One region of the Exiguobacterium sp. MMG028 genome, then DNA from elsewhere that is predicted to be linked to it. Evidence: riboswitches for the same ligand, from Rfam matches in the RefSeq annotation. Region 1 holds a riboswitch; each other region holds the start of a gene.

Evidence for each region. A riboswitch is a leader RNA that binds a small molecule or an ion and turns the genes downstream of it on or off. The one in region 1 is predicted to bind S-adenosylmethionine.
Region 2: linked by a shared signal. The riboswitch ahead of metK (methionine adenosyltransferase) and the one ahead of PJK55_RS03110 (aminotransferase class I/II-fold pyridoxal phosphate-dependent enzyme) in region 1 are both predicted to bind S-adenosylmethionine.
Region 3: linked by a shared signal. The riboswitch ahead of mtnK (S-methyl-5-thioribose kinase) and the one ahead of PJK55_RS03110 (aminotransferase class I/II-fold pyridoxal phosphate-dependent enzyme) in region 1 are both predicted to bind S-adenosylmethionine.

The regions. Positions count from the first base shown of each region.
Region 1 is NZ_JAQJIN010000001.1:570,123-580,162, reverse strand. Features, by position in the region: gene PJK55_RS03115 (iron-containing alcohol dehydrogenase) at 1-709, opposite strand, end outside; gene PJK55_RS03110 (aminotransferase class I/II-fold pyridoxal phosphate-dependent enzyme) at 706-1,881, opposite strand; SAM riboswitch class I at 1,960-2,059, opposite strand; gene PJK55_RS03105 (AI-2E family transporter) at 2,218-3,318, shown strand; gene PJK55_RS03100 (MDR family MFS transporter) at 3,588-4,832, shown strand; gene PJK55_RS03095 (peptide MFS transporter) at 4,978-6,471, shown strand; gene PJK55_RS03090 (glutamine synthetase family protein) at 6,514-7,809, opposite strand; gene PJK55_RS03085 (SDR family oxidoreductase) at 7,999-9,036, shown strand; gene PJK55_RS03080 (general stress protein) at 9,068-9,388, opposite strand; gene PJK55_RS03075 (hypothetical protein) at 9,477-9,695, opposite strand; gene PJK55_RS03070 (GTP pyrophosphokinase) at 9,780-10,040, shown strand, end outside.
Region 2 is NZ_JAQJIN010000001.1:146,920-156,959, reverse strand. Features, by position in the region: gene PJK55_RS00915 (TIGR01212 family radical SAM protein) at 1-463, shown strand, start outside; gene PJK55_RS00910 (class I SAM-dependent methyltransferase) at 417-989, shown strand; gene PJK55_RS00905 (alpha/beta hydrolase) at 1,020-1,733, opposite strand; gene PJK55_RS00900 (GNAT family N-acetyltransferase) at 1,822-2,292, opposite strand; gene PJK55_RS00895 (hypothetical protein) at 2,457-2,978, shown strand; gene metK (methionine adenosyltransferase) at 3,022-4,230, opposite strand; SAM riboswitch class I at 4,363-4,482, opposite strand; gene pckA (phosphoenolpyruvate carboxykinase (ATP)) at 4,805-6,376, shown strand; gene PJK55_RS00880 (alpha/beta hydrolase family protein) at 6,399-7,163, opposite strand; gene ytkD (RNA deprotection pyrophosphohydrolase) at 7,144-7,617, opposite strand; gene PJK55_RS00870 (glucose-6-phosphate isomerase) at 7,717-9,069, opposite strand; gene PJK55_RS00865 (iron-containing alcohol dehydrogenase) at 9,176-10,040, opposite strand, start outside.
Region 3 is NZ_JAQJIN010000002.1:514,673-524,712, forward strand. Features, by position in the region: gene PJK55_RS09805 (ABC transporter permease) at 1-844, opposite strand, end outside; gene PJK55_RS09810 (sugar ABC transporter ATP-binding protein) at 846-2,219, opposite strand; gene PJK55_RS09815 (sugar ABC transporter substrate-binding protein) at 2,219-3,298, opposite strand; gene mtnA (S-methyl-5-thioribose-1-phosphate isomerase) at 3,291-4,325, opposite strand; gene mtnK (S-methyl-5-thioribose kinase) at 4,322-5,473, opposite strand; SAM riboswitch class I at 5,556-5,658, opposite strand; SAM riboswitch class I at 5,864-5,965, shown strand; gene PJK55_RS09830 (2,3-diketo-5-methylthiopentyl-1-phosphate enolase) at 6,036-7,190, shown strand; gene PJK55_RS09835 (2-hydroxy-3-keto-5-methylthiopentenyl-1-phosphate phosphatase) at 7,187-7,837, shown strand; gene PJK55_RS09840 (methylthioribulose 1-phosphate dehydratase) at 7,834-8,451, shown strand; gene PJK55_RS09845 (cupin domain-containing protein) at 8,465-8,998, shown strand; gene PJK55_RS09850 (DUF4188 domain-containing protein) at 9,017-9,499, opposite strand; gene PJK55_RS09855 (PadR family transcriptional regulator) at 9,471-10,037, opposite strand.

The sequences.
Region 1 (10,040 bases):
GCGCGACAGCAACACGCGTGCCGGCATCCCCGAATCCACCAACCGCACCACCGATTGCGAGGACATGGTCGACGAGATATCGGATGTCCGTGCCGTAGCGACGGAAATCCTGTTCGCAGATTGACAGGTCCATCAACTTGCCACACTGTGCCGCGAGCGATAGCCCTGACTGAATGCCTGCATCCCTTGATTTCGTCCCGCTAATATATCGGGCCTCGAACCACTTTGCGACCGTATCGATCACGCCAGCCTTGAAATAGTCGTAAGGTGAATCACGTAACAGTCGTTCATCCGCGATGACACGCTCGATGACGACCGGAAATGTGTCGTAACGGATATATGACCCTTCCTCAGTGTAGATGACGCTAAGCGGTGTGAAAGCGGCACAGTTTGACACGAGTGTCGGGACGACAATGAGCGGTACGCTCTGAGAAGCCGCGACTCGTTTTGCTGTATCAATCAATTTGCCGCCACCAACGGCAATCCATACGTCGGGTCGATAGGCATTCAAACGATTTACTTCTTCGTCTGAACATTCCCCGTTGAATCGCACGCTCGGAAGATTTGCTAGACGAGGAGATACGCGAACCGCTTCACCGTATCCGTTCGATCCTCTCAAAACGAGTGCCTCTCGATTCCCGATCACCGTATGAAGGTCCTCGAGCGCATCATTTGAATGGTCATATTCGAGCACGGCCTGACGTATCACAAGTGTACCTCCTCATAGGCTGCAAACAGTCTCTCAATCCGTTCTACCGCTTCATCGATCTTCTGTTCAGACGATACGAGACCGAAACGGATATGGTGCTCTCCCTCTGTTCCGAAGAAGTAGCCTGGTGTGACGGCGACTCCCGCCTCGTGGAGTAACTTTGTCGAGAACGATTTTGCATCCCCCTCAGGTACTTTCGCCCATACAAAGAACGAACCCTTCGGTGCCTCAATCTCCCACCCCGCCCGGCGTAACCCATTAATCAATCGGTTTCGTCTTGTTTCGTAAAGTGAGGCTAGGTCATCACGTAAGTCACGCGGGGATTCTAACGCCACGATTGCTGCCTCTTGAATGGCTGAGAAGACAGACACGTGGACGTGATCTTGATACGTGTTGATGGCTTCGATGATATCGGAGTTCCCAACAGCAAAGGCGACCCGCCATCCTGACATATTGAACGCCTTCGACATCGTGTATACTTCAATCCCAATTTCTTTCGCACCATCTGCCTGAAGAAAGCTCGGGGGAACATAACCGTCGAACCCGATGCTTCCATAAGCGAAATCGTGGACGACCATCACATCATGCTTCTTCGCAAACGCGACGGTCTCTTCAAAGAATGCCGGCGTCGCGACAGCCCCAGTCGGATTGCTCGGGTAGTTCAAATACATGAGCTTTGCGTGTGCCGGATCGAGTGTTGAATAGTCCGGAAGAAAGCCATGTTCCTCTTTTAACGTCAAGTCGATGATTTCCGCACCAGCCAGACGCGCCCCCGAGATGTAATCCGGGTAACCCGGGTTCGGGAGCAAAATCCCGTCACCCGGTTCGAGAAGGCATTGTGGGAGTGTGATCAAGCCTGATTTGCTACCAATCAAGATCGCGACTTCTCGTTCCGGGTCGAGTTCGACACCATATTCACGAGAGTAAAATGATGCGACCGCTTCTTTCAAGCGGGTCTGTCCACGAAATGGACCGTATTGGTGTGTCGCCGGGTCCGTGATGGCACGTTCGAGCGCCTCACAGATTGGAGCGGGAGTCGGTAAGTCGGGCGTCCCTTGCCCGAGCCGGATAACGGTCTTTCCACTAGCCTCTACCGCCGCGACCTCTTCTGCTAATCCGACGAAGTGTTGGGTTGGTAAAGATTTTAATAATTGTGAACGTCTGTCTGCCATGATTCTTCCTCCTGATACGAAAAAACACCCCTTTCTGAGGAAAGGGGTGCTCAATACAGACGTATGTAGTCAACCACCTTCCCATCTCTCAAGGTCACCTTGCTGGAATTAGCACAGTATTTTGCAATCTGTTGCTGAAGCTTCATCGGGCCAGTCCCTCCGCTTCTCTTGATAGAAAGTGTTATTCGCTATGTAATTTTAGTATGTCCCTAAGTTAACCAGACATTTCCAACGGTGTCAAACATTTTTTTCAAGGTGAACATCTATTGAATCCTTTTCAAAAAACATTCATAGTAAAAGGGTAGAAAAATTATATTTGTATGAGGGGATAGAGCATTGGAGCTTAATCGTCAACTTATTTGGAAACTCAGTGTGATCGGTCTGATTTTACTCGTCTTATGGCGGGTCATCAGTGAACCGGATACCATCTCACGTGTTTTGCAGTACACGTTTCAGTTACTGACCCCAATCATCATGGGGATTGCCATCGCTTTGTTACTCAACACCGTACTCTCTTATATTGAAGAACGGTTCCATTTGAAGCGATATCAAGGTCTGCTCATCGTCTACATCACGTTTATCGGGATTTTAGCGATCTCGGTCGTCACGTTGTTTCCGCGGATCTACTCGAGTCTTTCATCACTCATCGAGGAGTTACCCGCCTATATCCGTCAAATCGATGCGTTCTTAGGTGATGTAAACAATTACTTGAAAGACTATAACGCGACGATCGCCCAAGCGCTTGATTTTGCACGCTTCGAGGATCGTTATTCCGGATGGGTCGAGACGGCCGTCCTCTCGTCTGTCGGTTATGTCTCTAGTTTTACAATGACATTGATCAACTTCTTGATCGGGATTGTCATCTCGATTTATCTCTTGAAAGACAAGGAAGTCTTCGCTCGTATGTTCAAGCGTCTTCTCTATGCGCTTTTACCCGTCGGTACTGCGAAGACGACAATTGATATCTTTCAGGAGATGGATTACATTTTTAAACGATACATCATCGGTAAATCACTCGATTGTCTGATCATCGGTGTTCTCGCTGTCATCGGACTCTTAATCATCGGTGCTCCATATGCATTACTGCTTGGTGTCATCGTCGGCGTCCTCAACTTCATCCCGTATGTCGGTCCACTACTTGGGATGATTCCTGCGTTTATCATCACTTACTTCTATGACCCGTTCACCGCCGTATTGGTGCTCTTGTTCATCTTCTTGTTGCAACAATTCGATGGATTGTGGCTCGGACCGAAGATTTTGGGTGACAGCGTCGGAATTACGCCGTTTTGGGTCATCACGTCCATCATTATCGGGGGCAGCCTGTTCGGTCTCGTCGGCATGTTTGTGAGTGTTCCGATCACGGCGATGATTCAAGTCGTCTTGTCTAGACTGATTGATTATCGTTTAAACCGAAAAAATTTAAATGAATTAATCTAAATCCTCCCAATAATTTGTTGACACATTGATGAAATGTGTCATACAGTTTAAGAGAAGAACAACAATTAACAGAAAGGAGAGGTTCTCATGTCAGTAGTATCTTCGAAACCATTCATTCAAGTTCATACTGATTGGCAGGCACCTCTTCGATTGAAACAGATCTAAGACGCCTGCCTAACTAGGCATGCATAAACAACATGGGACGTCGTATGCCTTCATGCATATGACGTCCCTTTTGTGTCTAAAATTAAATAAAGCAGGTGACCTGTATGTTTCAATCACTCAAGCAACTCGACCGCAACATTTGGATACGTTTCTTAGGAGAGACAATCACGGGAATCATGATGTTCATGATTGCCCCATTCTTAGTCCTTTATTATAGTGACCAGTTAGACAGCTATCTTCAAGTCGGAATCATCATGGCGACGGGACCAATCATGGCGCTCCTCGGCTCGATGATTGGGGGAAGGTTTGCTGATATATACGGACGAAAACCAATCATGATGATTGCTATCGTTGGTGACGCGCTCGCCCTCATCGGTTTTGCGTTCGCCGATTCGTTTTGGCCATTGCTCTTACTCAATGCCATGCTCGGCTTGACTAATTCATTGTTCCACCCTGCAGCCAGTGCAATGGTCGCTGACGTCACGGAACCCGAGCATATGAACGAAGCATTCGGACTCTTACGAATGGGGCATAACATTGGAGCCGCATTCGGACCGCTTCTCGGGAGTGCGGTGCTGTTCATCGATCGGGAGCTGATTTTCTTTGCGGCTGCTTTCATCTTTGGTTTGTATGCCCTCGTGCTTGGGGCATTTATTCACGAATCATTGCCGGATTTAAAGGAAGACGAGACTCCGAGCAATCGGGAAGTGTTGCGCGTTTTCTATAACGACCGCGTGTTTCTTATCTTTATCTTTGCGGGTATATTCATATCAATGGGATTCTCGGTCGTCGAAAGTATGTTGCCGCTCTTTTTGAAGGAGTCGCTCCCGACGTATACGGATCAACAAAACCCATTCCCTTACCTGTTGGCACTTAACGGGATCCTCGTCGTTCTTTTCCAGTTCCCGATTGCATCAAAGCTCGGGAATAAGCCTTTTGGGAAAGTCATGTTTGCTGGAGCTACCGTATTCGGGATTGGGATGATCTTGATTGCGATCGTCCCGAGAGCATTGTACGCTCTCGACGTTCCTTATCTCCCACTCGTCGGAATCTTACTCGCTGTCTACGCGTTTTACACGTTTGGCGAGATGATCATGTCTCCTGTCCAACAGACATTCATCGCCTTGATTGCGCCAGAGAACATGCGCGGTGCCTACAATGGTGCTGCGAGTGTCCAATGGCTGATCGGCGGTGTCACAGCTCCGATTATCGCGAGTGTCTTCTTCGATCATCGTGCCGGACATATCGCACTGATCTTGATTGGTGGCGCGAGTTGTCTGTCAGGCATCATTTACTGGCAACTCGGACGTCATGTTCAAGCGACAGAAGCAAAGCAAAAATCCGCATAATCACTCATTGACCACACTGTCTGTTTTTTAGAAAGTGTGGTCTTTTCATTCTTTTCATCTTTATTAAAATTTGAAATTATCATTCAATTCACTTTACAATCATAATAATCCTTTTTATGATAAAACGGTTAAGGAGGGATCTTTCATGGAAAGGATCGATAAACAGACAATCGTGGACAGTGTTCCACAAAAAGGCTTCTTCGGACAACCGAAAGGGTTGTTCACCCTATTCTTCACGGAGTTTTGGGAACGTTTCTCGTACTATGGCATGCGGGCTATCCTCGTATTCTATATGTACTATGAGGTTTCTGAAGGTGGACTCGGGCTCGACCGTAATGTCGCGCTGTCCATCATGTCCGTCTATGGTGCGCTCGTTTATATGTCAGGGGTCATTGGGGGATGGCTTGCGGACAGAGTATTCGGGACGTCACGTGCGGTCTTCTACGGTGGTGTGTTCATCATGCTCGGACACATCGTCCTCTCGATTCCAGGTAGCGTCGTCTTCTTATTCATCTCAATGGCGTTGATTGTTATTGGTACAGGTCTATTGAAACCGAACGTATCAAGCATTGTCGGAGATATGTATAGTGAAACGGATCGCCGTCGCGACGCTGGATTCAGTATCTTTTACATGGGTATCAACTTAGGCGCATTCATTTCGCCTCTTATCGTTGGACAAGTACAAAAAGATTACGGGTTCCATTGGGGCTTCGCCCTTGCAGCAATCGGGATGTTCGTTGGACTTGTTGTCTTCGTGTTGACACGTAAGACGAACCTCGGGCTTGCTGGTTCGTATGTACCGAACCCGTTGTCTCCAGACGAGAAAAAGAAAACGATTCGAATCGTCAGTCTCGTCACAATCGGGATTGCCATTTTGCTCGCGATCTTAATCCCACTCGGTTGGTTCACAATCAACACGTTCATCTCACTCGTCGGAGTGTTCGGGATTGCGATTCCAACGATTTACTTCATCATCATGTATCGTAGTCCGAAAACGACAGAGGTCGAGCGTTCGCGCATCATCGCCTACATCCCGCTCTTCATCGCCTCAGTCATGTTCTGGGCAATTCAAGAACAAGGGGCAACAATCCTTGCGAGTTATGCCGATACACGGACTGACCTTGAATTCTTCGGATTCACATTGTCACCGGCATGGTTCCAGTCGTTGAACCCGCTCTTCATCATTCTGCTCGCACCGGTCTTTGCTTGGCTGTGGGTTCGCCTTGGTGACCGAGAGCCGAGTATCCCGACGAAATTCGCTTTCGGCATCTTGTTTGCAGGGATTAGCTTCTTGGTCATCCTACTCCCTGCTTACTTCAGCGGTCCGGATGCCCTCGTCAACCCGCTCTGGCTCGTCTTGAGTTACTTTATCGTCGTGTTGGGCGAGTTGAGCTTGTCGCCGGTCGGTTTGTCGGCTACGACTAAACTTGCACCCGCTGCGTTCTCTGCTCAAACGATGTCACTTTGGTTCTTATCGAACGCTGCCGCGCAAGGGATCAATGCCCAGCTCGTCAAGTTCTACTCACCAGAGAATGAGATGCTCTATTTCGGAGTCATCGGCGGTGTCGCCATTATCTTAAGTTTGATTCTGTTCGCACTCGCACCAAAAATCAAAGTATATATGCGCGGAATCCACTAATCATCAAAAACGCCAGCCGATCGAATCGGCTGGCGTCATTTTTTATTTGCGTACTTGAATGAGTGACAAGTAGCGGTCAATCATATTGTGGTTAAAGTAATCATGGAAGTTGTCTTGTTTCAGCGATTGAATCGATTCATGGAATGTCGCAGGAAGTGATGCGATTCCCTGGCTTTCGATTTGTTTCGCTGAATACTCGAACAAGTCGTCTTCATTCGGCTTAGACGGTTCAAGCTTCTGCTCGATTCCTTCTAAACCAGCGTAGATGAGGGCAGCAAGTGCCAAGTATGGGTTTGCACTCGGGTCAGGATTTCGGACCTCTACTCGAGTCGCACTTCCACGAGAAGCCGGGATTCGAATCATCGAACTACGGTTCGATGGACTCCAGCAAATATTGACCGGTGCCTCGAATCCAGGAACGAGACGCTCATATGACTCAGGGAGCGGGTTTGTGAAGATGGCCGTCGCACGGGCATGCTTTAAGATCCCTTCGATGAAATGACGAGCTGTTTGAGAGAGTCCATAATCGGCGTCAGCCTCATCAAACGCATTGTTTGTCGCCTTGCCCGCATCGTCGTTCTTCCATACCGAGATGTTCAAATGCATCCCAGAACCATTCACGTCACGCAAAGGCTTCGGTAAGAACGAGACAGATGCCCCTTTTTCTTTCGCCGCGATTTTGACGATTTCTTTGAAGAACTGAATGTTATCAGCCGTATGGAGCGCATCGTCATATTTGATTCCGATTTCATGTTGTGCCGGAGCGACCTCATGGTGGACCGCCTCGATGTTGAATCCGACATTGCTCAAGCGGTTTGCGATATGCTGACGTACTTCGTAACCTTTGTCTTCTGAACGAGTCGAGAAGTAACCGGCCTCATCATAAAACTCTCCATTTTCATCAAAGATGAAGAATTCAGGCTCTGCGCCGACGAATACCGAGTAGCCATCGCGTGCAGCTCGCTCGAGTGCATCCTTCAACACATTACGTGGGTCGTATTCATATCGCTCACCCTCTGGTGTACAAACATCACAGAAGAACGCCAAAATACTCTCATCACCATCTTGCTCATAACGTGGACGATCTAAATCCGGTCTCAAGAATAAGTCGGAGTTTTTGATGGAAGAGAATCCGTTGATTGAAGAGCCATCAAACATTGTTTTTCCTTCAAAAACCTCTGGCAACAATTTTGCCGAAAGGGTCAAGAGTTTCAAATCACCGAGAACATCTGAAAAGTAGAGATGGATTTGGGTAATATTTTTCTCTTGTACCGTTTTCTCAATTTCTTGTTGCTTCTTTGCTACGTCATCCTTGTCTGTTCCGAATAGATTTGCCATGATTCTTAAAAACCTCACTTCAATGGATTTGACAGGCAAGCTGTCGTTACGCACCTTTCGTACGCTTCTCTATAGTTCATAACCGACTTCGTTTTTTTCTAAACATGAAATTTTGAAAGACGTAAAGTAGCTACATGACGGAAGACTTGATATGATGGATGCAGAATGTCACAGAGAGGGAGAACGCGATTGTATATTTTTATGACTGGTGGAACTGGATTTTTAGGAGGTCGACTCGCCAAAGAGTTGATTGAACGGGGGCATCGGATTTGCATGCTCGCCCGAACACCGGAAAAAGTAAATGCTCAGTTCACGGTGGAAGAAAGAAAATCAATCGATGTGTTGCCTGGCGATTTGACGGCACACGCACTCGGTGCTGATGAACAATTTATCGATTCACATAAAGGAAAAATCGATTTATTCCTACACATGGCAGCACTCGTCAAATTTGATGAAGAGTTACGCGATGAATTGTTTGAAACAAATGTAACGGGGACAAAAGAAGCTCTTCGATTGGCCAAGTTGATTGACGTTCCTCGGTTTTTCCATGTAAGTACCGCCTATACACTCGGGGCAAAAGAAGTCGGCGGCGAGACATTATATGATGTATCCCAATCCTTTTTAAATCCATACGAAGAGAGTAAGGCACATGCCGAACAGGCTGTCTGGCAATCACGGGATGAACTCGACGTATCCATCTTCCGTCCAGCCATCATCGTTGGTGACTCTAAGACCGGAGAAGCGGATTCAAAGTTCACGATGTATGGCTATATGCGTGCACTCGAGCTGTTCAAACGAAAATTGGAGCGCCGCGGTCATGACTTTGAATCAATCCGTTTAATCGGATCGGCGACGGGTACCTCAAATCTTGTACCGGTCGATTATGTCGCGGATGTACTTCTGGCCGCTATCGAGCATGCGAAAGCGGGCACGATTTACAATGTCACAAATGACACGCCACCACGCAATGAGATGATGCTCGACTATATGAAAGAGTCGCTCTCTTTCCCGCATTTGACGATCACGGAGACGCCGTCGTCTACACTCAGCTCTGTCGAACAGTCATTTAACGACATGGTGAAAGTATTCAATCCATATTTGAATCGAAACATTACCTTCCATGACGAAAACACAAAACAATTGTTGAAAGATGCGGGATTCTCTCCACTGCGCCTCGACAAGCAGTCGTTGCGACGTATCGTGAATGCCTATTATCAAACAAAATAATAAAAAAATGGACCGGGCATCCGGTCCATTTTCATTTATCACAGACTAATACGATTTTTCCATCTTTGATTTCACGCTCGAGTGAATCGACCATCTCTTTCGTGAGACCGAGGCTTTCCATCTGTTCCATTCGATCTTCTGAGTTGCTCGTAAATTTCGAGAGCAACGACTCAAACATCCCTTTCTCCGGGATGCGGTACGGTTGGATACCGGCTTCCGCTGCCAGTCGAATCGTCAATTCTTCGTCTTTGGCAAACAAATAGATGTGTTCATTCACACACCCTCCTGAGATCATCTCGTTCACTTCATGGTCTACCGTTGTCATATCATTTACTACCCTTGTCTCTAACATGCCCCATCCTCCTAAACGTTCACAGTCATGGTTTTCACTGTTTTTGTTATTCCCGAAAAATGAGGCAGTAAACCTGAATCGTCCTCGTTTATTCGTGAAACGTCCATTCCTCCACATCGAAGTGTTGAACGATGCCTTCGATGCGACTATGCTCGCCTTCGATTGTACGCTGCCCAACCCCACGTGCGGTCACAACGTATTGCTCCCCATCTTCTCGAATACGAGAGATGCGGTAATCGGCTTGTTGCAATAATCCTGCGATGATTTCCAGTTTTTCTCTTTCGGTTGACCGAAACGTATGCATCATACTCATTCCTCCTCTGTACATATGCTACCATATCGTTTCGTGATGGAGATGATATACTAAAGACAGCGAAAAGGAGTGAGTGACGTGCCTAAACAAGATCTAAATACAATCATGCTTGAATATTTGAATGAAAAAGAAGATTATGAAGCGTTTGCCACAAAACTGAAAGCGCTCCTCAGTGAATTGTTGACGGAAGCCGGAATCCAGTTTCATTCGATTGTCGCCCGAGCGAAAGAGGCGGACAGTCTCTATGCCAAACTGTCCCGTAAACCATACCAATACCGTTCGTTACGTGACGTCCAGGACCTTGCTGGGATTCGGATTGTTACTTACTTCCATGATGAT
Region 2 (10,040 bases), 420 kb from region 1:
TTTGAGCGGTCTTGCAAAACTTCGGCGCCACAACATCCGTGTCTGTGTTCATATCATCAACGGTTTACCCGGTGAGACACTAGAGATGATGCTCGACACAGCCCGAGAAGTTGCTAAAATGGACATACAAGGAGTCAAGATCCATTTACTTCACGTCTTGAAACATACACCGCTCGCCCGTCAATACGAAAAAGGCCTACTCGAATTGATGGAGGAAGATGACTATGTCTCTCTCGTCTGTGATCAGCTCGAATGTATACCTCCCGAGGTCATCGTTCATCGTTTGACCGGGGACGGCCCACCTGACTTATTGATTGGTCCGTTATGGAGTCGTCACAAGATGCAGGTGTTAAACAAGATCCGTGCAGAATTGGAACGACGAGATTCTTTCCAAGGAAAAAAGAAGGATGAGATGTATGGGATTAATGAGAGTACTACCGTTTGCAAAACAATTACTACATGACCACCTTGAAGAAGGTCATGTCGCCATCGACATGACCGCCGGAAACGGACACGATACGCTGTTTTTGGCGAATGCAGTGGGCGAAACGGGTCATGTGTATGCATTTGATATCCAGTCAGAAGCGGTCGCGTCCACACGCGCACGTATACAGGAAGCCGGTCTCGATGAACGGGTATCCGTCATTCATGACAGTCACGACACGGTTCAAGCGGTCGTCGCGAACGAGACGCGCCCCATCTCCGCTGCCGTCTTCAATTTAGGTTATTTACCAGGAAGCGATAAATCAATCACGACTCACGGGAATACGACGATTGCCGCGTTATCTCAATTATTAGAGATCATGACCGTCGGCGGCGTCATCGTCATCGTCATTTATCACGGGCATGAGAGCGGAAAAGTCGAACGGGATGAAGTGCTTCATTACGTGGAGTCGCTCGATCAAAAACAGGCCGGCGTCCTCCGCTACGGTTTCATCAACCAAATCAATCATCCCCCATTCATCGTGGCGATTGAAAAACGCGCATAAGAAAAGGCGGCTCATTCGAGTCGCCTTCTGTCATTCTTGAATCAATTCATAAAATGTCATCAATGTCTCCGCAAACTTGGTGTTCAAACGTTCATATCCAAAATGCGGGAATCCTTCCAACCGACGGATGTACACTTGATCCCCACCAATCTTTCGGCAGACGTTTAACGTCAACTTCACGTCCGCAAATTGATCATCCGGTGCATAGAAACAAGCAAGTGGAAGTCGTGGTAAGTGCTTCTTCTCTTCTTGATGTTCCACGATTTCTTCTTCAATCTCTCGATATTGCGCATACGTGATCTCACCGAAGCGTGACGATTCCTCGCCTCCCCCGGTGAATGTCATCATCCCGAGCGGCAAGTCTGGGCGGAACCGGTCGACAGCACTTGCGACGACTTGTTTCAATCCTCCGATTTGACGAGTGGCATGCCAATCAAATAAAGGAGAGATATACGTCAAACTTCCAAGCGGCACATCGTACTCTTGCAAGAGTCGGTTCGTGAAAAGTGCCCCTAGACTGAATGCCACGACATGGATTGGTAGTTTGTATTCCCCTGCCTCACGCAACGCTCGCTTGATGAGCTGTTTATGGTCATCTGCCGTCAATCCGACCGATTGGTCACGGACGACAATTACTTCGTACTCGTCTTGGAGTCGGCGAATAAAGTTCTCACTAATCCGTGACGTGAACTGTAGCGGGTACACGATGACGATGACCCCTTTTCGTGCTTCTTCATATGTCATGCTGCCGTCACCTCATTTATAGACTATGTGTATTGTATCAAAAAAACATCAGCCGCAACTGATGTTTGAAGAAAATCCGTCTGGAGGCTTAGCTCGGATGATATCGTAAATGAATGAGTTCCATCGGTTGGTCGTATACCTCTTCTTGGATCCGATTCACTTCTTTAAACGATTGATGCAAAAGGAAGGCAATCGCTTGGTCATTTGAATTTTCAACGTACACTTCCATCGGTTGTTCTTTTTTCGATTGGAGATAGTTTAAAAAGGCTGCCCCATACCCGTTCCGGTGATAATCAGGATGAAGATAAAGACGAAGCATCTCCCACATGTCACCGCGATCGATGGCATGACAAAATCCGATGACATCTTCTTCGAACTCGCCGACGATAAAGTATTGCTCTCGTGCTTCTTCACTCGAACTGATCGCTCGCACAATCTCTTCTTGTCGATAAGCGCGCTCCATCGCTTTCAAACGATTCAAATCATCCTCTGAAATCGTCGCAAGTGCAATCGTTCGAATTAATGCTGCATCTTCTGGAACTGCTTCCCTCATGTTCATGACAGCTTCCCCCTTTTGGCCAATCTATTTGTATCATTCCCTATCGTCACGTTTTTATCCTGCCATTCGTTTCTTTTTCGTGACGATTCATAAGAAAACGTTATGTCCGCAATCGACTAGGGTATAACACTATCAATGCCAATCACATGAAGGAGTGGAACAACATGGAACCAAAATTAGAGCATGACCCGAAAGTCGAACAAACAGAGAATCCAAATCGTCAATTCGACCAAATGGATGCAGGGGGTCCAAAAATCAGCGTTGTGACCGGGATGTTACTCGGTGCCCTCGTCGGTGGTCTCCTCGCCTTACTTAGCTCCTCGAATCGGGAGCAGACGAAACAATCGCTTACGAATGCAAAATCTTCGGTCGGAGGCATCGTGAACGAAGTCAAACAAGATCCAGCCGGGAAAGCATCTCAAGTCATTGAACAAGTAAAGACCGCTTCCGGCAAGATTCAGGAAGTCTCAACAGACGTCCAAAACGTATATGAAAAAGTGGTCGGAGAAGTCGATACGGTCAAAGAAGACGTCAATAAAATCGTCGAGACGGCTCAAGAAGCCAAATCAGATTTACAAGACATCGGTGAAAAAGTCGTCGAAGCGAAGGATACCGCGCTTGGACAAGAAAACACTTCAACTGATTCGTCATCGAATGACAATAAACAGACACCTCCAACGACTTGAACCTAAAAAAACGACCTTTCCGCGGAAAGGTCGTTTTTGTTGATTACGCGAAACGCTTCGCGCCTTCTTCAAGAACTGCTGCTTTATCTGTTTGCTCCCATGGGAGTTCGATATCTGTACGACCGAAGTGACCGTAAGCTGCTGTTTGCTTGTAGATTGGACGGCGAAGGTCAAGCATCTTGATGATGCCTGCTGGACGGAGGTCGAAGTTCTCACGAACGAGTTCAACGAGCTCTGTTTCGCTCAATTTACCAGTGCCGAACGTATCGACAGCGATTGATACTGGATGTGCTACCCCAATCGCGTAAGCGAGTTGAACTTCTGCTTTATCCGCAAGCCCTGCTGCAACGATGTTTTTCGCTACATAACGAGCTGCGTATGCTGCTGAACGGTCAACTTTTGTAGGATCTTTACCAGAGAATGCGCCACCGCCGTGACGTGCGTATCCACCGTACGTATCGACGATGATTTTACGTCCTGTAAGACCTGCATCTCCTTGTGGTCCACCGATTACGAAGCGACCAGTCGGGTTGATGAAGTATTTTGTTTCAGCATCGATGAGTTCAGCCGGGATGACTGCTTCGATGACATACTTTTTCAAGTCTTCTTGAATTTGCTCGAGCGTGATCTCTTCTGCGTGTTGTGTCGAGATAACGATTGTATCGATGCGAACAGGGTTGTTGTCCTCATCGTACTCAACCGTTACTTGAGTCTTACCATCCGGACGGAGGTATTCAAGCGTACCGTTCTTACGAACTTCAGCAAGACGACGTGACAATTTGTGAGCCAACGAGATCGGGAGCGGCATGAGTTCAGGTGTCTCGTTTGTCGCGTATCCGAACATGAGACCTTGGTCCCCAGCACCGATTGCATCGAGTTCCTCTTCAGTCATCTGACCTTCACGTGCTTCGAGAGCTTGGTCAACACCTTGCGCGATGTCTACTGATTGCTCGTCAATCGACGTCAAGACTGCACATGTTTCTGCATCGAAACCATATTTCGCACGTGTGTATCCGATTTCACGAATTGTTTCACGGACAACTTTCGGGATATCCACGTAAGTTGACGTTGTGATTTCACCAGCTACGAGTACAAGACCCGTTGTGACAGACGTTTCTGCCGCAACACGGGCATTCGGGTCTTCCGCTAAAATGGCATCCAAAATCGAGTCAGAGATCTGATCACAAATTTTATCTGGATGTCCTTCAGTAACCGACTCTGAAGTAAAAAGTCGACGGTTCAATTTTGACATTCAAAAAACCTCCTATAATAAGGGTGATATGTGGACGGTACTCGTTCCCCTTACGCGTTGCTTTGGGACGGTAATGAAAAAAACCTCCCCCGATGACATACATGGGGAAAGGTTGAATCGTTCTTCCTTACCCTCTTATCGTTCGAAGCTAATGGCTTCGCTTCAGGATAGCACCTTTTCCGCACAAGACTTCATGTCGGACGGTTGCTGGGCTTCGTAGGGCCTTGTTCCCTCCACCGCTCAGAATAAGAGTATCCGTTACGAAAACCATCATATAAATGACGCTCGATTATGTCAAGGGAATCGGACGAATTCGTTAAAGTTTTCACTGACTTGCAAAACATTTCTGTTTGTGAATCGTCAAACATTTTTTTAATTCGTTTCTGTTTTTTAACACCTTGTGATAAGAGAATGTGATAAACTGTCTTTGTAAGAAAGCGCTTACTTAGAGAGAAGAAACGCTTGTATTTAATTAGTGTGTCACATATAATTAAAAATGTCATACTGATTAATCGTAATCGCGGAAGTATGCGGATTTCATCCACATCTATTTAGGGGAAAGGTGGGATTCAGGATGGCGACAACGCTCCTGAAAATCGAAGAATTAATTAATGGTGCCGACATGAAACGGAACTTGACGGTTCCAGAACTGGTGGAAGAAGCCATCCAAAATGGTGAAGGTGTACTGACAAAAGACGGGGCTTTATCTGTCAGCACGGGTGCTTTTACCGGACGGTCACCGAAAGACAAATTCGTCGTACAAGATGAAGTCAGCAACAACCTTGTCGATTGGGGAAAAGTGAACCAACCGATCGCGGAAGAGAAGTTTTCAGCACTTCTCGACAAAGTACTCAACCATTTAGAAAAGAAAGACAAACTTTATTACCTCGAAGCGTCTGCTGGTGCCGATGAGCACTATACGTTACCGGTCCGTGCCATCACGGAATATGCATGGCATAGTCTGTTCGCAAAACAGCTATTTTTACGTGAATGGCCAACGAAAGGTGCGTTCGATCCGTTCACTGTGATCTATGCACCGAGTTATAAAGCAGATCCTGCAGTGGATGGCACCAACTCAGAGACGTTCATTCTCGTTTCATTCGCCAAGCGCACAATTCTGATCGGGGGAACAGAATACGGTGGCGAAATTAAAAAATCAATCTTCTCCGTCATGAACTTCTTGTTACCTGAGCAAAACGTCTTATCGATGCACTGTTCGGCAAACGTCAACGATGCAAACGAAACGGCACTCTTCTTCGGATTGTCGGGAACTGGGAAGACGACTCTTTCAGCTGACCCACAGCGCCACTTAATCGGAGACGATGAGCATGGATGGTCACCGGATGGGGTTTTCAACATTGAAGGCGGTTGCTACGCGAAGACGATCAACCTGTCGCGTGAGAACGAACCACAAATCTATGATGCAATCCGTTTCGGTTCATTGATTGAAAACGTCGTATTGAATGAAGATCGTACGCCGGACTACAAGAACATCTCCTTGACTGAAAATACGCGTGCGGCATATCCAATCGAATTCATCGACAACGCGATGCTCCCATCACGTGCCGGTCATCCAAATACGATCGTCTTCTTGACGGCCGATGCGTATGGTGTCTTGCCACCGATCAGCAAACTGACGAAAGAACAGGCGATGTATCACTTCTTGTCTGGTTATACGTCTAAGCTTGCTGGTACAGAGCGTGGTGTCACAGAACCACAAGCAACGTTCTCGACTTGCTTCGGTTCACCGTTCCTTCCGCTCGCCCCTGAGCGTTATGCGGATATGCTCGGTAAATTGATTGAAGAACACGATGTGGATGTCTACCTCGTCAACACGGGATGGACAGGTGGAGCATACGGCGAAGGTTCACGTATGAAACTCGCCTATACGCGTGCGATGGTCAATGCCGCCGTCAACGGCCAGCTCAGTGATGTGGAGACGATGAAACATGACATTTTCAATGTCGAGATTCCTGTAGCCATCGATGGTGTACCGAGCGACGTGCTCAATCCGCGAGATACGTGGAGCGATCCAGCTCGTTATGATGTAGAGGCAAAAGCACTCGCCATGAAATTTAAAGAAAACTTCAATCGCTTCACGAAAGCAAGTGAGTCCGTCATCGCAGCCGGACCACTCGTCATCTAACGTAAAAACACTGACTCGATTTTTAACGAGTCAGTGTTTTTTCTTGTCGCAACATCCAGTCCATGGCTTGTTCGGTCGTCTCCCATTTATCCCAAAACGGAAGCTGGTGACCAAACGGAAGCACCCAAAACTCTGCTTGCTCTCCTATTTTCTCTGCAACAGCTGTCGCATGACGTAAGCGAACCTGTTCATCGTCCGTACCATGGATGAGAAGCGTCGGGGCATCCCATTCCTTATAAAGTGGAGAACGATCGACATACGCAGATTCTGCGGATTCGGGGTCCCCACCCGTCATCCGACGTAACATCTTCCGCATCGAACGCTGTTCTTCATACGTCCACTCGAGGTTTGTCACGCCAGCCCATGATGTAACCGTCGTGACCGGTCGTTCAGAAGCGAGGGAGAGGGCCATCATGCCTCCTCTTGAAAAGCCGAGAACGTGGACCGGTCGCCCGCTCATGTGGACACGATCGAATAGCGAGAGCACATCCTCTAAGTCTTCTCCACCGAAGTCCTCTTTTCCAGTCCCGCCGTGATTGCCACGATAGACCGGGGCGACGACGTGAAAGCCCCGCGATGCAAATTGCATGAGACGTGGTAAACGGACATCGCCGATTCGGGCCGTTCCTCCTCGTAAGTACATCAACACTTGGCCGTTTGAACGTTTCGGCTCAATCGAATACGCCACGACCTCTTCCCCATCTGTCGTCGTGTACCATCCTCGCGTTACCCGGTAACCCGCATAAGGTGGCAACACATCGATTCGGTCAAACCAGTTTTTGATCATAGAGAACCCTCATCGTTTCCGGTAGGACACGGTCTTTCATCATGAAGCTGTAGCGTGGATTGCGCAATAAGTTATCCGGCAAGGCATCGATCAGGACAGCCCCATCTGTCTCGTCAATGGCAGGATGATCCTCGAATCGCTCAATCTCCGCATAATAAATGTTTTTGATGACCGTATCACCTCTACCTAACACACGGTACTGTCCCAAATAGCGCAACGTTTTGACGACTCCACCGGTCTCTTCGTACACTTCCCGGATAGCGGCATCGTCCTCGTGTTCTCCTGGCTCGACTTTCCCTCCTGGAAACTCGAGTCCGCGCTGTTTATGCTTCGTCAATACCCACTTGTCTTCATATCGGGCGACGACCCAGACGTGGAGCGGCGTGTCTGAGAACGGATAATGGGTGAAGCTTAACTCGACTTGATTATGATAGTAATCCTTGAATGTCTTCATAGTCCATCCCTTTCTTTCCCCTGTCTACTCTCACTTTACCTTGTCTTCACCCAGTTTCAAACAAAAAAATCGGTCCGACGCGCGGACCGATTCGTTTTCTTATTGATTCAAACGTTTTTCGAGCTCTGCTTTTTGTTCTTCATACCCTGGTTTACCGAGTAACGCGAACATGTTCGCTTTGTAAGCTTCGACGCCTGGCTGGTTGAACGGGTTTACTCCGAGGATGTATCCGCTCATCGCACATGCTTTTTCGAAGAAGTAGAACAAGTAGCCGAGGTGATACGGTGTCATCTCTGGCAATTCGACGACCAAGTTCGGTACATCGCCGTCAGTGTGTGCGAGAAGTGTTCCTTCTGTCGCTTTGTCGTTCACGAACTGAATCGTTTCGCCTGCGAGGAAGTTCAAACCGTCCAAATCTTGAGCGTCTTCTGGGACGTTCATCGAGTGACGGACTTCTTTCACACGAATGACCGTCTCGAACAAGTCACGACGACCTTCTTGGATGTATTGCCCCATCGAGTGGAGATCCGTCGAGAAGTCGACAGCCGCTGGGAAGATCCCTTTGTTGTCTTTTCCTTCTGACTCACCGTAAAGTTGTTTCCACCATTCTGACACGTAGTGAAGAGCTGGCTCATAGTTAACGAGCATCTCAATCGATTTGCCTTTCGCGTAAAGGGCGTTACGTACGACTGCATACTGATACGCTTCGTTTTCAGCCAATTCTGGTGAGCTGTAAGCGTTTTGCGCGTCACGTGCACCTTCCATCAATGCATCGATATCAATTCCTGCAGCGGCAATCGGAAGAAGTCCGACTGGTGTGAGGACAGAGAAACGTCCACCGACATCATCTGGAATCACGAACGTCTCGTATCCTTCTGCGTCCGCAAGTGTCTTGAGTGCACCACGGGCACGGTCTGTCGTTGCATAGATCCGCTCACGCGCTCCATCTTGACCGTACTTGTCTTCCATGAACTGCTTGAGGACACGGAATGCAATCGCAGGTTCTGTCGTCGTTCCTGATTTCGAGATGACGTTGATTGAGACCTCTTTGCCTTCAAGCACTTGAAGCAACTCTCTCATATACGTTGAAGAGATATTGTGGCCCGCATAGAATACTTGTGGTGCCTTGCGCTCTTCTTTTGACAATACGTTGAAGAACGAATGTTGAAGCATTTCGATCGCTGCACGGGCACCGAGGTAAGATCCTCCGATTCCGACGACGACGAGAACGTCTGAATTCTCGCGAATTCGTTCCGCCGCAGCTTTGATTCGTGCGAACTCATCTTGATCGTATTCGGTCGGAAGATCGACCCACCCAAGAAAATCACTTCCGGCACCGCTCCGCTCGTGAATCACCGAGTGAAGGGTTTTTACCGTTTCTTGCATTTGGTCGATTTCGTGCTTCCCTACGAATGAGAGCGCGTTTGAATAATCGAAACGTACAGTTGACATGTCATTTCCTCCTTTAAATCGCTCGTAAAAGAGCCATACATGACCCATCATAAACGGAAACGCTAGATTCGTTCAATCATTATTGCAAAATAGGCAATAAATTGCCTTATTTGCTGAGTTCGAGGATATGCGCGACATCTTCACGTTCGAGTGTACGGAAACGACCGAATGCGCCACGTTTCATCGCAGAATCGAGAATCGCATCGAATGTCGACTCATCGATATCGTAGTCACGGAGTGAGTTTGGTGCGCCGAGCTGGTCGAAGAATGCACGAATCGCTTCGATTGTACGTTTCCCAGTCTCCAAGTCGTTTTCACCTGGTTCCACATCGAATACCTCCGTACCGAGTCGAGCGAAACGTGCAGCATTGTCTTCATCCAATACATGTTCCATCCAACGTGGGAAGAGGATCGCGAGACCACCAGCGTGCGGGATATCGTGGACAGCCGATACGGCGTGCTCGATGTTGTGCGATGCCCAGTCACCAGCAGCACCCATTTGAAGGACGCCGTTCAACGCCATCGTACCTGAGAACAAGATGATGGCACGAAGATCAACGTTTTCCAAATCGTTCACGAGTTTCGGCGCCGATTCAACGACAGCTTTCAAGACACCTTCTGTCATGCGTTCCTGTACCGGCGCATGGTTCGGGTGGAAGTATTGTTCGAAACAGTGGCTCATCATGTCGACAATACCGTAAATCGTCTGATCTTTTGGAACCGAGACTGTATAGCGTGGGTCAAGGATTGAGAATGTTGGGAAGACGAGTGGATGACCCCATCCGAACTTCTCTTGTGTTTCCCAGTTCGTGATAACCGAGCCTGAGTTCATTTCTGATCCTGTTGCCGCGAGTGTGAGGACCGTCCCAAATGGTACCGCCTCTGTCGGGATATGTTCACGTAGCACGATGTCCCACGCATCCCCTTCATAAGGAATCGCTGCTGAAATCAGTTTCGTACAGTCGATGACG
Region 3 (10,040 bases), on a different contig from region 1:
TCGGACGACCCGTCCCAAAGACGGCGTAGCCGATATAAGCAGCCGCAACAGCGTCCATCAAAAGCGGTGCTCCGGCCGAGACCTGTCCTGTCCCAATCCGAGATGCAAGAATGATGCCGCCGATGGCCGCAAACAATCCGCTGAGCACGTAAGCGTACAACTTGATCCGATTCACGGCAATCCCGGAGCGGCGGGCCGCTTCTGCGTTTGACCCAACGTAATAAAACTCTCGCCCTGTCCGTGTATACGTTAAAAACAAGTGAGCCCCAATGAAGAACAACAGCATGAGTAAGGCAACGAACGGAATCGGACCGATTGTTCCTTGTCCGATAAATAAAAAGGATGGAATGAAGCGTCCTGGCGCCGTCCCCCCTTCAATTGGCATGTTGTCATAAATCGAGAATCCTTTCGTATACGTCAACTGAATCCCGTTAATGACGTACATGATGGCGAGTGTCGCTAGCAAATCCGGTAACCGGAATTTGATTGTGACGAGCGCATTCAATAGTCCGACGAGAATCCCTAGGGCGAGCGGAATCAGCAGCGCGACGAGAAGTTCTTGTCGATGAAGGACAAGGCTTGCCGCTGCCCCGATTGTCGCGAGACTCGCCGTCGACCCGACCGATAAGTCGAAACCGCCGACGATGAGCGAAAATGTGACGCCAAGAGCAAGTAACGACACGATTGAAACCGATTTGATGATGTCACTAAAGTTTGCATACGTCAGAAATTGATCGTTCGTCACGGTAAAAACTGCAATCAGCCCAAGGATTGCGAGTAACGTCCCGTATTGACCGATCTGACCGCTGATTCGTTTTCGTTCTTTGACCACTAATTGTGCCATGTCATGCGCCTCCTTTCTCTACAAATTGTCCACGGTCGAGCCAAAAAATCCGATTGGCGACCCGTTCAAGTTCATGTCGCTCACTTGAGGTGAACAACACGGTCTTCCCTTGTTTCGCGAGTGCGACGACGCGTTCATACACGTCCTGCTTCGCTGCGATATCAATCCCTTTTGTCGGTTCATCGAGCAGATAGATGTCCCGGTCGTCAAGTAGCCATTTGCTAAAGACGACCTTCTGCTGATTTCCACCACTCAGCTCACGAACAGGTTGTCTCATGTTCGCATAGCGGACGCGAAGCGATGCCAGTACGTCAGAGACACCATCGGTCTTTCCTGCGACAGCAATCACGTTCCGCTCAATCGTCTCGTCTAGAAATAATCCGTGACGACGTCCCTCCTCTGGAACGAGTGCAAATCCTAAACGTACAGCGTCTGTCGGTTCTTTGATCACGTGTATTGTTCCATCAACCGTGATCGATTGACGAAGCCCAGAAAGACCGAACAAGGCTTCCACGAGTTCCGTCTTCCCGCTCCCCGTCAATCCTCCAATCCCGAGCACTTCCCCGCGGTACGCTTCAACGGAGAGATGCGTCCCGAACGCAGGGAGGGTCAACTGTGCGGATAAGCGACTCCCCTCTTCAGGGATTGCCTTCTCCTGTGTCCCTTCAAATGTCGTCCCACTCAAAAAGGTTTGAACGGCTTCCGTGGAAAGGGTTTGAAACGGTCCCTCATATACGACACGTCCGTCTCGAAGAAAGGTAGATGTTGACGTGACGCGCGTCAGTTCATCTGACCGGTGCGTGACCAACACGATGCCCACCCCTTCTGCCGCCAGCGTTTGTAATAATTCAAGCAAGGCAGCGGCATCCGTTTCCGACAAGGCAGCGGTCGGCTCATCGAGTAATAAATACTTGGCATCACTCTCGAGTGCCCGGGCGATGAGAAGACGTTGCTTTACGCTGAGCGGATAGTGACCGGCCGGACGCGTTGGATCGATGTCTAAACCGACCCGGGATAGCACGTCTTTTGCCCGCTGTTTCAACAGTTGTGGGCGAATCCGCTTCACCGTCTGCCATGGGAGAACATTTTCGTATACAGGCAAGTCCAAATAGAGCGCATCATCCACTTCTTGCGATACCGTGATGATGCCTTGACGAATCGCTTCCGCCGGTGTGAGACGTGTGGTCGTCCCATCAATGGACAGTTCACCGGACGTCGGTTCGACCGTTCCGTTCAGCAGTTTGATCAGCGTACTCTTACCCGCCCCGTTCAGACCGAGGAGTCCATGAATGTCTCCCGGTTTTAGGCTGAACGATAGCTGATCGAGCACCGTCACGTCACCATACTGTTTCGTGATTCGTTCCAAGCGAATCATCAGTCCGTCTCCTTCATCCAGTCCGACCATGCCGCATTCGACTCGCCCCAACCCGGAACGTACTGTCCGAGGTCATTCATCGTGACAGGCTCATCCGGCAAGACGTCACGGTCCACTAAATATGGATCAACCGAGTGAATCGAAGGGGTTTCTTCCCCGACCACTTTTTGATAAGCGTAACGGACTTGAATGCGACCAATTTCGGCTGGATCCGTCGCGGCCGTCACACCCCACGGACTCCCGTCCTCTTGCATGAGTTGTAGGTCTTCGTCACTCAAGTCAATCCCGTAGACCGCAATCTCATCACGTCCTGCCTGCTTGATTGCACGGCTCGCCCCTTTTGCGAACTCATCCCACATCGCAAACACCGCATCGATTTCGCCTTCCGGATACTTCTTCAAAATTGCCTCCATCTGACTTTGCGTATCGAGCGCTGTATTGTTCGTCGCCGAACCAAATTTCGCGACTTCTTGGATACCCGGGTATCGTTTCAAGAACGCGTCATAAATCGTATGACGACGTTCCATCGGCGTGAATCCGCCGACCCAGATTGTGACGATGTTCCCTTCCCCGTCCAAGTCTTCTGCGAGAGCTTTGAGTGAACGCCAAGCGAGGGAATAATCATCTTGGTCGATGACTGTCACCCCTTCATTCGTTAAATCGTTATCGAATGCGACGACTTTGATGCCCTTGTCGAGCGCCCGTTGAACGGGCTCTTTCAAGGCATCGGCACGCCCGTGGTCAATTAAGATCACATCGACCCCTTGTGTTGTCGCCGTATCGACATAACTCGCCATCTTCGATAAATCATTATCGGCGTTATACACTTTCACGTTGCCACCGAACGCTTCGACTTGCTCGGTCACCCCTTCGATATATTGGGAAGAGAACGTCCCAATCGACATCTGCATGACGAGGGCGACTTCTAGGTTTTTTGGAAGGGTCTCATTCGATACGCTGACTGTTTTTGTCTCCGTTTTATTTGTTGTCGCGGTCGTTTTCGGTTGCGCCTGTTCGTTCGTGCATCCGACAAGAGCCAGGATGACGGTCAACAGGAAGAAAATGATTTTTTTAGACATATGCGTTTCCTCCTACGTGTTGTACAATGACCGACTCGGTCGGTTCGAGCACACCTGTCTCCGTGATCAGACCGGTGATGAGTTCTGGTGGGGTCACATCAAACGCCGGATTGAAGACGGTGATGCCGACGAGTGCCGTCGGATGTCCCCCGATATGAGTCACTTCATGCGCGTCCCGTTCTTCGATTTGAATCGTGTCGTCTGCTTCCAAATCAAACGTCGAATGCGGGGCTGCCACATAAAACGGAATGCCGTAATGCTTCGCCAAAATCGCGAGTTGGAGTGTCCCGATCTTGTTGGCCGTATGACCTGTACGGGTGATACGGTCCGCCCCGACGATGATGGCATCGATTTGTTTCGTCTGAATCGTCCATGCGGCCATGTTGTCCGTGATTAATGTGACGTCGATGTCTGCCCGGTCGAGCTCCCATACCGTCAACCGTGCCCCTTGAAGCAGTGGACGAGTTTCCGACGCGAATACACGAAACGGGATGCCTCGTTCTTTTCCGACATAGAACGGAGCAAGCGCGGTACCGTATCGTGACGTCGCAATGGCACCGGCGTTACAAATCGTCAACACGTTCCCACCAGCAGGTAACACAGTCAACGCATGTTCACCAATCGTGCGATACGTGGCCACGTCTTGTTCATAGATTTCAATCGCACGCACTTTGATGGCTTTTGCGATCTGCTCAAAGTCTTCCCCCACATTCAGTCGAAGGAGTGATTCGATGATATGCTGTAAGTTGACCGCTGTTGGTCTTGTCGCAATCAACCGTTGGCCGACCTGGTCCAATTGGCGGTGAAAATATAAATTGTCCTGGAGACGTGATGCCTCTTTCGCAAGGACGAACGCCCCAAAGTAAGCGATGGCCGGCGCTCCCCGAACTTGAAGCGACTTGATTGCCTGTTCGGCCTGTTCGAGCGTCAACACTTCAATATAGCGCTCTTCTTGCGGCAACAGCGTCTGATCTAAAATCGTCAACACCTCGGTGTCGGCATCGAAATGAATACTTTGCACACTCATACCCGCACCTCCGATAGGACCGGGATCAGCTGATCGATGGATTGAATCTGATGACGCTGTTTGATGAGACGCGTGCCAAGTTCTAGGGCATGACGTTTCCGTTCGATCCGAAGGTCGTCTGGCAATGTTTCCAAGTCAGCGACGCCCGCTAGACCGACCGTCCGACGAATCAATTCGCAGCCCGCGTAGCCAATCGCATCACTCAAAATCGATGGCAACAGTTCGTCCACGAATCCTACTGTGTTGAACGGCTCGACCGCCTGGGTGAAGCGGGTACGGAACGTTTTTTCGAACGTCTCCCAGACAGTGAGCACTTCTGTGAAGCGTTCGAACCGCTTCAATGGATGTGCATACGTCGAGAACACCAAATGGGCAATGATTTGACCGATGTCAAAACCGAATGGGCCGTAAAACGCAAACTCAGGATCGATGATTTTCGTTTCCTGACGGGTCGCAAAAATGCTTCCTGTATGTAAATCCCCATGTAGCAACGCTTCATGTTTGGTCACGAACCCGACCTTCAATTTCGTCACTTCAATTTTCAAGGCGAGGTCTGACCACAGCTGCTCCACGTCTAAACGAAGAGCCGTTTCGATTTGATTCGATTCTGCATCACGATACGGATCAGTGAAGATCAGTTTTTCTGTGATATCGCATAGCTCTGGATTGTAATACTCTTTTTCGATTTGTTTCTTGGCGAGCGGTCCGTTCGCATAGTCAGACGTCGCAAACAACGTTTCCCCAAGGAATGTACCGACGTGACGCGCTAAATTCGGATAGCTCTCTCCTTTTAGGAAACCCGTCCGGACGATTTCAAACGCTGACAAATCTTCTAAAATCGTATAGGCGAGTTCACGGTCGCTACCGAGTACATCTGGTACGAATCGTGGTACGACTTTTGAAAATTCACGAAGTGCCAGTTGTTCGATCCACGAACGGTCAAGCGTGAGCGGCCAGCTCTCTCCGACGACTTTTGCATACGGCAACGCCTGTTTCACGATCAACGACGTTTCTCCTTGACGAATGCGAAAGACGAGATTCAAATTCCCATCCCCGATCTCCTCACATTCTGCAATCCCCTCTTCTAGTAACCCCAACTGTCGAACGTGTTCGACGACACTTTGTTCTGTAAACGCCTCATAAGCCATGATGATTTTCCCCTTTCTTGAATCTATGCATGAAAAAAGCCCCTTTCTCCGCGAGAAAGAGGCACACCCAAATTGGTTGTTCCTCTCATCTTTCAGACATATGTCTGGTGGATGTAGCACCGTGCCAAATGGTCGGTTGCTGCGGCGTCTTAGGGCCAATTCCCTCTGCCAACTCGCGATAAGAGTAAATGATGTAATTGTGTTTGACGTGTTGAGACGAATATTACGGACTAGGCACGCTAGTTGTCAATCCTCTATTTTCGGTCGACTCCCTATTTTTGACACGCATATATAGAAACATTATTTTCAAACTTTTTTTCTCAAAAAAAGGAATTGACGAGTGAGCGATTCTATGTAAAAATTCAATTAAATTTCACAACTTCACAACTATTCTTATCAAGAGCAGACGGAGGGACAAGCCCGATGATGTCGCAGCAACCGACCAGAAATGGCACGGTGCTAATTCTTGCAGCTATCGCTGAGAGATAAGAGTTCATTGTTTTCGAATGACCTCTTGCCTTGGCATGAGGTCATTTTTTGTTTGACCTGAAAGGAGGAACTTATGGGAATCATCGCTACTTATGAAATCAAACATACCGATCACGTCGAGCACGTGGCTGAGAAAATCGCACATGAGCTGACCGTCGGGACATGGACCGAATTGAACCATCTCGAACAGCATCAACTACAGGCGTTCCGAGGTGAGGTCATCGATACCTCCCAACAGGAAACGACGAGTCGTTTCTCGATTCGTTACCCGCTACATAATGTGACGCCGGACTTTTCGTCCATTCTGACGACGACATTTGGAAAACTGTCGCTCGACCCGAGCGTCCAACTTGTCGACCTATCGCTCCCGGACGAGCTCGCATCGGACTTTCCTGGTGCCGCATTCGGCGTTGAAGGTGTCCGCGACATCCTTCGAGTACACGACCGACCGCTCGCCATGAGCATCTTTAAAGGCGTCATCGGGCGTGACCTTGATTTTTTAGCGACACAACTTCGTGACCAGTTTACAGGTGGCATCGATCTCGTGAAAGACGATGAGATTTTATATGACAATCCGCTCACCCCATCGCTCGAACGGGCTCGGATTGGAGCATCGATCATTCTAGAGCATAAAGAATTGACGGGTCGTTCCGTTCTATACGCCGTCACGTTGAGCGGACCGGTTTTCACCTTACGCGACCAGGCAAAACGTTTGATTGAGGCAGGCGCGACCGCACTGTTGTTCAACGTGTATACGTACGGGCTCGACGCATTAAGAGAGCTCGCCAAAGACCCTGAGATTCACGTCCCGATTTTGGCACATCCCGCTTTTGCAGGAGCGTTGACCGGATCGATTCGTCATTCCCTACTCTTCGGGAAACTGATTCGACTCGCCGGGGCAGACTTGACGCTCTTCCCGTCACCATATGGTTCACTGTCGACACCGAAAGACGAAGCAGAACAGATTCAAACATATGCGACGGAATCCCATTGGACGAAACCGATTCTGACGGTCCCCTCTGCCGGGATTCACCCAGGACTCGTCCCGGATTTGATTCGTGACTTCGGAACGGATGTCGTCATCAATGCCGGCGGCGGGATTCATGGGCATCCAGACGGTGCGGCTGCCGGTGCGAGGGCATTCCGCCAAGCAATCGATCAGGCAATCGGTAAGACGAGCGAGACTGATGCATTATCGACCGCGTTAGATGCCTGGGGTGCGCGATGAGTACGCACGTCATCTGTGACTTCGACGGGACCATCACGGAAGAAGATAACATCATCGCGTTGATGCGACGCTTCGCCCCACCTGAATGGGTCGAACTCAAAGATGGTGTTTTGAACCAAACGCTCTCCATTCGAGAAGGCGTCGGTCAAATGTTTAACTTACTCCCGAGTCATCAGGAAGCTTTATACCGCGACTTTCTGCAGTCGACTATCACACTTCGACCAGGGTTCATCGCGTTTTTGCAAGAGATGAAGTCGCACGGTTTTCGATTTGATGTCGTCAGTGGGGGCATGGACTTTTTCGTCCATCCGATTCTAGAAGGTCATGTCGCACCGGAACACATCTACTGCAATCACGTTGATTTTTCAGGAGAGACCGCGCGCGTCACATGGCCTCATTCATGCGATGTTCATTGTTCGAATGATTGCGGATGTTGCAAGCCGACGATTGCCCGACAGATCGTCTCACCTGCCGATACGTTGATTGTCATTGGGGACTCTGTCACCGATTTTGAAATCGCCAAACGTGCCGACGTCGTGTATGCGCGCGGTCAACTGATTTCGCTATGCGAGGCGGAAGGAATCCACTATGTTCCGTTCGAGACATTCTATGACATTTCAGCTCACATGAAAGGAGTGAACGTATGACCGTACAAGAACGATGGGTAGAACTTGCCGACATTAAAGACGAGCTTGCCGCACGGGACTGGTTCCCTGGGACGAGCGGCAATCTGGCCATCCGCGTATCGGACGACCCGTTGACGTTCCTTGTGACAGCAAGTGGTCGTGATAAACGTAAGCGCACCAATGAAGATTTCGTCCTCGTCGATGCGACCGGTCAATTGATTGGAGAACAGTCAGGCAAACCCTCCGCGGAGACGTTGCTACACGTCGAAATCTTTCACAACACGAACGCAACCTGTTCTCTTCACGTGCATACCGTCGACAATAACGTCATCTCAGAGCTTTACGCGGCGAAAGGACAAGTCACGTTCACGGGCCAAGAAATCATCAAGGCACTCGGCTATTGGGAGGAAACGGCCAGTGTCCGAATCCCGATCATCGAGAATCATGCGGATATCCCGACACTCGCCCGTGCATTTGCCCCACATGTCACAAGCGATTCCGGAGCCGTTCTCATCCGGAATCACGGGATCACCGTTTGGGGAGAGACGCCCGCTGCAGCAAAACGTTATTTAGAGGCATATGAATTTTTGTTTAGCTATTCATTAAAATTACGCGCCCTAGGCGTCCATTCATAAGGAGGAATTCAACATGGCAACGATTTATTTTCAACAAACCGAAGAACGTGTCAGTGATCAACAAGAGGTACGTGACTTTTTAGAATCACGAGGCATCCTTTACGAAGCATGGGACATCGCGAAATTACCGGCTTCCCTTCAAGAGAACTATCAACTAACAGACGAAGACAAAGCCGTCATTTTATCGACGTTCCAAGACGAGATTCAAGACGTATCGACGCGACGTGGTTACCAAACGGCTGACGTCATCTCCTTGTCCGATGCGACACCGAACTTAGACGAACTGCTCGTCAATTTCCAAAAAGAACATCATCATACGGACGACGAGGTTCGTTTCATCGTCAGTGGTCACGGCATCTTTGCGATTGACGATGCAGAACGCGGATACTTCAATATCGAGCTCAATCCGGGTGACCTCATCTCGGTTCCGGTCAATACACGTCATTACTTCACATTACAAGAAGACCGCCAAGTCGTCGCCGTTCGTATTTTCGTGACGACCGAGGGCTGGGTGCCGATTTACGAAAAAGAGAATGTGCAGGCATAATAAAAACGGACAGGTGCGTCATGCATCTGTCCGTTGCTTTGGCTCGTGTAAAGACCGTTCATCCAATCGCTCTTTTGCCGAATTTCTCCCTTTACCCACATCCATCACACCAAGCGCTTTACCGAGACCACGATCTGGCAGATTGACATACATCGTCTCATAATTACTCACCGCGTATGTTTCATGAAAAATACCAACGACATCCGTTGCTCTTGCCTTTTGATTGAATGATTTCCATGCTTCAAGATGCGTTTTTCCGTGGGCATAGTCAAGTAATTCATCTGTTGACCGCCAATATTGAATCAACGTGACTGAACGCCAGCCAATCGTCAGGTCATGTGACAGAAAGCCAAGTTCCTTTTGTGTATATAGTTCTTTCAGCATGGCCGGCATAGCATTAAAGACCGGCCACCATTTTCGAATCGATCGCAAACGATTCACTCGCAAACCAATGACAAATACAACCACTTCTTCATTCGGGACGGCTATTTTGCGCGCCATCATTTTCTCCTCCTTTGAGGGTTAACACAGCTGCTTCACACCATTCAATCAATGCATTCGTTTGGCGTTTTCCATAATCGAGTGTCAACAGCCAATAAACAGCGTCAGGTGAATGCGAGTCGCTCGATTGAATCATCGTCTCGATGGCTTCATACGTCTCCAGTCGTTCCCGTAGCAATCGTTCATGATGTGTAATTTTGCTTAGCGTTTGCTCCATCGTCTCATGTCGAGCGAAGAACAACTTTAGCAAGAGCTCATTCCGTTGAACTGGTAACGTATCCGGCTCTTCTGCAATCCATTGCCTTAACTCGTCATGACCGCTTGACGTCAGCTCGTATGCCTTCCGGTCATTATCTTCCACCTGATCAATCAATCCTTCTGCTTCTAACGTCCGAAGCATCGGATACACTTGACCGAAACTAATTTTCCAAAAATGGTTGAGGCTACGGTCAATCATCTGTTTCATGTCATATCCTGTTCGACACTCCGTCGTCAATAGCCCTAAAACAGCGTATCGTGTCATATTCTCACGAGGCATTCA